2 regions of the Klebsiella ornithinolytica genome follow, and region 1 is predicted to be linked to the other one. Evidence: predicted binding sites of a transcription regulator. Region 1 holds the regulator's gene; the other holds the start of a gene.
What was found. The regulator PurR, encoded in region 1, represses purine synthesis genes. The targets are predictions, from matches to a motif close to CANGCAAACGTTTGCNTG.
Positions count from the first base shown of each region.

Region 2: a site for PurR is predicted at 2,845-2,862, ahead of purM (phosphoribosylformylglycinamidine cyclo-ligase). Genes of this name have one in related genera too.

Region 1 is NZ_CP130153.1:2,373,548-2,377,619, forward strand. Features, by position in the region: gene punC (purine nucleoside transporter PunC) at 1-467, opposite strand, end outside; gene punR (DNA-binding transcriptional activator PunR) at 577-1,488, shown strand; gene purR (HTH-type transcriptional repressor PurR) at 1,507-2,532, opposite strand; gene cydH (cytochrome bd-I oxidase subunit CydH) at 2,829-2,918, shown strand; gene Q1L34_RS11100 (MFS transporter) at 3,082-4,072, shown strand, end outside.
Region 2 is NZ_CP130153.1:1,339,602-1,343,673, forward strand. Features, by position in the region: gene ppk1 (polyphosphate kinase 1) at 1-839, opposite strand, end outside; gene purN (phosphoribosylglycinamide formyltransferase) at 1,113-1,754, opposite strand; gene purM (phosphoribosylformylglycinamidine cyclo-ligase) at 1,751-2,788, opposite strand; gene bglK (beta-glucoside kinase BglK) at 3,054-3,947, shown strand; gene Q1L34_RS06400 (6-phospho-beta-glucosidase) at 3,958-4,072, shown strand, end outside.

The DNA of each region.
Region 1 (4,072 bases):
GCAAGCAGCCAGCTGCCGAGCAACGGCGCCAGAGCCGGCGATAGACCCACCAGCGGCATGATGGTGGCGAAAATACGGTTAGTGCGCTGGGCTGGATAATAATCCGTGACCATCGCCTGCCAGGTCACCGCCGCCGCGCAGACGCCGATCGCCTGAATAAAGCGCAGCACCAGCATCAGGGTGGCATCCCGCACCCACAGCATTCCCAGACAGCTGATAGCGAAGATCGCCAGCCCGGTCAGCAGAATCGGTTTACGTCCGTAGCGGTCCGAGAGCGGGCCCCAGAACAGCTGTCCGATGGCGAAGCCGGCGAGGAACAGGCTCAGACTGGCGCTGACCGACGCCGCAGACGTATTGAGATCTTGCTGGATGGCCGAAAAGGCCGGCAGATACATGTCGGTGGCGAGGAAACCCAGCACGCTGAGTCCCGCCAGCCACACTAAAAATCCTTTCCCGGGTTGTTGCATAACATTCTCTTATAGGTGCAGGTATGATGCCGCAGAGTGTAGGGAGTGCATTCTGGCTTGTGAAACGCTAATATTTGCTACATGCATTCAAAATTTTTGCAGGCAGAATATGTGGTCCGAATACTCACTCGAAGTTGTTGATGCTGTCGCCCGCAACGGCAGCTTTAGCGCAGCGGCTCAGGAGCTGCACCGCGTACCTTCGGCGGTCAGTTATACCGTACGTCAGCTGGAGGAGTGGCTGGCAGTACCGCTTTTTGAACGCCGCCATCGCGATGTCGAATTGACCCCCGCCGGGCTCTGGTTTTTACAGGAAGGACGATCTGTTATCAAAAAAATGCAGATCACTCGCCAGCAGTGTCAGCAGATAGCCAACGGCTGGCGCGGCCAGCTGTCGATAGCCGTAGACGACATTGTTAAACCGGCCCGTATGCGTCAGATGATTGTCGATTTTTATCGTCACTTTCCCGATGTCGAGCTGATTGTTTTTCAGGAGGTCTTCAACGGCGTCTGGGACGCGCTGGCCGACGGGCGCGTGGAACTGGCTATCGGGGCAACGCGTTCGATTCCGGTCGGGGGGCGCTACGCCTTTCGCGATATGGGAATGCTGAGCTGGCATTGCGTAGTGGCCAGCCATCACCCGCTGGCGCAGATGAACGGGCCACTGAGCGATGATGTGTTGCGCAACTGGCCGTCGCTGGTCCGGGAGGACACTTCCCGTTCGTTACCGAAACGCACGACCTGGCTACTGGACAACCAGAAAAGGGTAGTGGTGCCGGACTGGGAATCATCAGCTACCTGCCTCTCGGCGGGATTGTGCGTAGGGATGGTGCCGAGCCATTTTGCTCGCCCCTGGATTGACCGCGGTGAATGGACCGCGCTGGCGCTGGAAAACCCGTTCCCGGACGCCGCGTGCTGCCTGACCTGGCAGCAGAGCGACACGTCACCGGCGCTGTCGTGGCTGCTGGATTATCTGGGGGACAGCGAAACGTTGAACCGGGAGTGGCTGCGGGCGCCGGAGTAACCGGCGCCGCACGGGCGATCAGCGACGATAATCGACGAACGGGCCGTCTACGACGGAGCGACGCTCTACCAGCCGCGGGTGAACCTCAATAGATTGCGACTCTTCACGCTTGTTGACGATACGATCCATCAGCATATTGAAGGCCGCTTCCCCCAGCGAATCTTTCGGCTGGTGGATGGTGGTCAGCGCCGGGCTGAAATAGCGGGCGTTACGCACGTTATCATACCCGATCAGCGAAATGTCCTGCGGCACGCGCAGTCCCATCTCATCCGCAGCACAGATTGCGCCCATCGCCATGATGTCGCCGCCGCAGAAGACCGCCGTCGGGCGATGCTGCTGGCTGAGGATCTGCTGCATGGCGCGGTAGCCGGATTCAGGCTCGAAGTCGCCCTGAACAATCCAGCTTTCCGGAACGGCGATCTGCGCTTCTTCCATGGCTTTCATAAAGCCCGCCAGGCGGCCGGCGCCGGTATTACGCTCCAGCGGACCCGGGATCACGCCGATTTCACGGTGGCCGCGTTCCACCAGATAGCGACCGGCCATATAGCCGCCTTCGAAGGCGTTATCGATGACCGAATCGGTGAAGTCGGCTTTGGATTCACCCCAGTCCATTACCACCATCGGAATATGGCGGTACTCTTCCAGCATGCTGAGCACCGATTCCGGATATTCAGAACACATAACCAGCAGGCCGTCGACGCGCTTTTGCGCCATCATCGACAGGTAGGCCTGCTGTTTTTCGAGATCGTTCCACGCATTGCCCAGAATCAGGGTATAGCCTTTCTGGAAACAGCTCTTTTCTACGGCTTCAATAATCTCAGCGAAATAGGCCGCTTCGCTGCTGGTGGCCAGCAGGCCAATCGATTTGGTGTGATTAACCTTCAGGCTGCGAGCAACGGCACTGGGGGAGTAGTGCAGCTCTTTGATCGCCGCCCACACGGCGTTGCGGGTTTCTTCCGCCACGAAACGGGTTTTGTTAATTACATGTGACACTGTTGTAGTGGAAACGTTTGCGCGCTTCGCTACATCTTTAATTGTTGCCATTACTTCTCACTCCAGACCTTGACCTGATCGTCTGATTATCGATACGTAAACGTTTGCCTATACACACCCTGAATACAATTTTCAACATTGCATCACGTCGGGAAAACGACACAGAACGACAGGAAGGGGTCAATGGCCGATACGCTTTCAAATTAGCGTGGGATTTTGTCCGATCTTGCGGCAAAGGGGAAGAGCAAAAATGTGCATCACCCTAAAACATGGAAGATTTTTGCGCTATATTGTGCAAAAATGAGCAAGCTCACTTTTCATGTGGGGATAACTGGGGGGAAAAATTGATGGATACAGATTTAAAGTTTTCGCTGACGACAACGATTATTGTCCTGGGTCTCATCGTGGCCGCCGGCCTGACAGCGGTGCTGCACTGATTTATCAGGGGGAGAGGCCTCTTTCCCCCGACATCCCGCCATTATTATCAATTTCGCAAAAATCTTTTGCCATTTCGTTTACTTTTGTTTTTTTGTGATTGATGTCATGCTTTTGACTTCTGATGAGATACCGTCGCCGATGGCGGTCTGCTGGAGTCATTGAATGAAAATCAACTTTCCCTTGTTAGCGCTGGCGATAGGCGCGTTTGGTATTGGCACCACGGAGTTTTCCCCGATGGGGCTGCTGCCGGTAATTGCCAAAGGCGTCGACGTGTCAATTCCGGCGGCGGGAATGCTGATCAGCGCTTATGCGATCGGCGTGATGGTCGGGGCGCCGCTGATGACTTTGCTGCTCTCTCATCGCGCGCGCAGAAATGCGCTGATTTTTCTGATGGCGATCTTTACGCTGGGTAACGTCCTCTCCTCAATGGCGCCGGATTACACCACGCTGCTGATTTCGCGCATTATCACCAGCCTTAACCACGGCGCTTTCTTCGGCCTCGGTTCGGTGGTGGCGGCGAGCGTGGTGCCAAAACACAAACAGGCCAGTGCGGTGGCGACCATGTTCATGGGGTTAACCATCGCTAACATTGGCGGCGTTCCGGCGGCGACATGGCTTGGCGAGACCATCGGCTGGCGGATGTCGTTCCTCGCGACGGCAGGTCTGGGGCTGGTGGCGATGGTCAGCCTGTGGTTTTCGTTGCCCAAAGGCAGCGCTGGCGAGCGTCCGAACGTAAAGCAGGAGCTCTCCGTGCTGGTTCGTCCGCAGGTGCTCTCCGCATTGCTGACCACCGTGCTGGGGGCCGGCGCGATGTTTACCCTCTATACCTATATTTCACCGGTGCTGCACACCATTACGCACGCCTCGCCGCTGTTCGTCACCGCCATGCTGGTGTTGATTGGCGTCGGCTTTTCGCTGGGTAACTACCTCGGCGGTAAATTCGCCGACCGTTCCGTCTCCGGGACGCTGAAGGGGTTTCTGCTGCTGCTGATGGTCATCATGCTGGCGATTCCGCTGCTGGCGCAGACACAGCTGGGGGCTGCAATCAGTATGGTGGTCTGGGGGGCGGCGACCTTCGCCGTGGTTCCACCGCTGCAAATGCGGGTGATGCGGGTGGCTCATGAAGCGCCGGGGCTCTCTTCGTCGGTCAATA
Region 2 (4,072 bases), 1.0 Mb from region 1:
AACATCTCGCGCAGCATTTCCACCATGGTGTCCGGCATATCGCGCTGATAAACAAAACGCACCGGTTCCGCCGTCAGACGCTGCTTCAGACTCGAAGACATCAGCTCCATCAGGCTCGACTCCATCTCGTGCACCAGATCGTACTCGGCGTCGCGGGTCATTTTCATCGCGTAGGCGTTCAGCGCATCGTAGTCAAAGAAGCCTTTAAAGATATCATCCAGGCAGTAACGCAGGATGTTATCAAGCAGGATCATTGGTTTGCGGCGACGCGGTGCTTCCGGCGGCAGATTGACAAACCGCGGGACTTTATCTGACGGAATCTCCAGCAGGGCGTAATTGATGGTTTCCCCGCGGATGATTTCGACCGCCAGATAGGTGTAATCATCTTTCAGGAACTGGATCAGATCCGTTTCTGGGTTAATCAGGATCGGGGTGATGTGCTGACGCAGGTACTGTTTAAAATAGTTGCGTAGCCAGGACTGCTGATTCACCGAAAGCTGGCGTTCATTGATCAAAAAGATCTGGTTACGCGCCATCTCCAGCAGCAGCTCATTATACAGGCTGTCAAATTCCTGGTCGGCCTTCAGAACGCGGGCCTGAATTTTGCCTAACAAATGGCGAGAATGGGCGGTACTCCCTTGTTCTTCGCTAATTATGATACGGCGCTTAAGTTCAGCGAAGCGCACTTTATAAAATTCATCGAGGTTGTTGGAGTAGATGCCCAAAAAGCGCATGCGCTCAATCAGTGGATTGCTTTTATCCGCCGCTTCCTGAAGTACGCGTTCGTTAAAGGACAACCAGCTGAGTTCTTTCTCGATATATAGCTTTTCCTGGCCCATTACAACTCACACTCCGGTTGATTGATGTTGCTTTTTCATTATGGCGAGCTTTGCCATTGAATGTCCAACTATGTCAAAGAAGTATGACAGTTTTCTTTCAATCTGCTGTGAACAAAAACGGTGGCGAGCAAGTGCCGATATTGTGTGCAAAACGAGGCTGTGCCTGGAGATAAACCGGGCAAAAATCATCGCTGATTTAAACAAAACAGAGGGAAAGCGGCTGAGGCTGAACCGATAAAATGCGCCTCTGGCGAGTGCCGGAGGCGCTGATGATTATTCTTCGGCCGCATGGCCCTGCGGCGGCAGAGGGGCGTTGTCAAGCCAGGCCTGATTTCCCTCCATGCGCAGACGACCGTCCATAAACCAGCTCACCACCAGCGGGTAGATGGCATGTTCCTGTGTCTGCACGCGGGCGGTAATCTCGTCTTCGCTATCCCCGGCAAAAACCGGCACTTTGGCCTGCAGAATCACCGGACCACCGTCGAGCTCATCGGTGACGAAATGCACCGATGTACCGTGTTCCTCATCGCCGTTTTCCAGTACCTGGCGATGCGTATGCAGCCCCGGGTATTTTGGCAACAGCGACGGGTGGATATTCAGCAGGCGCCCCTGATAATGGGCGACAAACGCCGGGCTAAGGATCCGCATGTAGCCTGCCAGCACCACCAGATCCGGCGCATAAGCATCGATCTCATGCATCAGCTCGCGATCGAAGGCTTCGCGATTGGCAAACTGGCTGGCCGATAACGCATGGGCCGGAATACCGGCCTCACGCGCGCGTTCAAGGCCGAACGCGTCGGCCTTATTGCTGAATACCGCTCTCAGGGTGCCGTTAATCTGCTTTCGGGCGCAGGCATCAATTATCGCCTGCAAATTGCTTCCGTTACCGGAAATCAGCACCACAATGTTTTTCATTCAATGACCACACGCTGTTCGGAATCAGAAGCTTTGATATAGCCGATTTTCCACGCGTTTTCACCTTTCTCGTTCAGCAGCGCGATGGCGCTGTCGGCGACTTCAGCCGGCAGGGCGATAACCATGCCGACGCCGCAGTTAAAGGTACGGTACATTTCATGGCTGCTGACGTTACCGGCCTGCTGCAACCAGTTGAAGACCTCTGGCCATTGCCAGGAGGACTCGTCGATGACCGCCTGGGTGTTATCCGGCAGAACGCGCGGAATGTTTTCCCAGAAGCCGCCGCCGGTCAGGTGGGCAATGGCGTGGACTTCAACGTTAGCAATCAGCTCCAGAACCGACTTAACGTAGATGCGGGTCGGCGCCAGCAGATGGTCGGCCAGCGGCGAACCATTCAAATCGGTCGTCTGCGGATCGACGCCGCTGACTTCGATAATTTTACGCACCAGCGAGTAGCCGTTGGAATGCGGACCGCTGGAGGCCAGCGCGACCAGCACGTCACCATCGGCAACTTTGCTACCATCGATAATTTCTGATTTTTCTACTACGCCGACGCAAAAGCCCGCGACGTCATAGTCATCGCCGTGGTACATGCCCGGCATTTCTGCCGTTTCGCCGCCAACCAGCGCACAGCCTGACTGCAGGCAGCCTTCCGCGATGCCGCTGATGACGCTGGCTGCCGTATCGACATCCAGTTTACCGGTTGCATAGTAGTCGAGGAAAAACAGGGGTTCTGCACCCTGGACCACCAGGTCATTGACGCACATCGCCACCAGGTCAATACCGATAGTATCGTGGCGCTTCAGGTCCATTGCCAGCCGCAGCTTGGTGCCGACGCCGTCAGTGCCGGAAACCAGAACCGGCTCGCGGTATTTTTGCGGCAATGCGCACAGTGCGCCGAATCCGCCCAGTCCACCCATCACTTCCGGGCGTCGGGTTTTCTTCACCACACCCTTGATACGGTCGACGAGCGCGTTGCCTGCATCAATATCTACGCCGGCATCTTTATAGCTGAGAGAGGTTTTATCGGTCACTGCGAAATCTCCACACATTTGCGGTAGCAAGAAAAATCGGCGCAATTCTAACAGGGAAAGCAAACGTTTGCGAGCCTGCTTTGCAGTCGGCGTTAATCGGCAGCGATATGAACAAATTTGAAGCGGTTCACGAAAATGAAACCGGGTACATTCTTGTGCTTGCCTCTGACATCGGGAATAGCCATCATGCCACTGAAACCGGTTTCTGTTTTTGTTCAAGAGAGCCGAAGGTAGATTCTGCGGGGATTCAGGAGGAAGAGACGGGATGAGCATTGCCGCATTTGATATCGGTGGAACGGCGTTAAAAATGGGCGTCAGCACCGCTGCAGGCGAACTGCGTGAAAAAGGCAAGCAGTCGATTATCGATAGCGATGGCGACCAGATACTGCAAGCGATGCTGGCGTGGATTGCCGCTCACCCGGCGTGTGAAGGCGTGGCGATCAGCGCGCCTGGCTATGTCAACCCGCACACCGGCTTTATCGAAATGGGCGGCGCAATCCGTAAGTTCGATAATTTCGCCATTAAGCGCTGGCTGGAGCAACAGACCGGGCTTCCCGTCGCCATCGAAAACGATGCTAACTGCGTCCTGCTCGCCGAGCGCTGGCGGGGCAAAGCCGCCGAGATGAGTGATTTTCTGGTCCTGACGATTGGCACCGGCATCGGCGGGGCGATCTTCTGTAATAACCGACTGGTGCACGGCGCCAGTTTTCGCGCCGGCGAATTCGGCTATATGCAGACCGATCGTCCGGGCACCCGCGATGTGCGCCGCTATTCGATGAATGAAAACTGCACGATGCGCGTATTGCGCCAGCGCTATGCCGACCATTTCGGCAAAACGCTGGAAGAGGTGACCGGGGAAGAGATATTCGATCGCTACGATACGGGCGACGTGACCTGCCAGCGGCTGGTGGCTGACTTTTTCAACGGTCTCGGTAGCGGTCTGTATAACCTGGTGAACATTTTTGATCCGCAGGCCATTTTCATCGGCGGCGGCATTGTGGAACGGCCGGGCTTTTTGGCGCTGCTGCGTGAACATCTGGCCTGGTTCGGTATCGCGGACTATCTCGACACCGTCAGCCACGGCAACGACGCCGGTTTGATGGGGGCGGTTTACCATTTTAATCAGCAAAACCGATCGCTTAACGGCGATCGCGCATAAGGAAGAGAACATGTCTGGATTTAAAGAAGATTTTCTGTGGGGCGGCGCGGTGGCGGCGCATCAGCTGGAAGGTGGCTGGCAGGAAGGAGGTAAAGGCGTCAGCGTGGCTGATGTGATGACCGCCG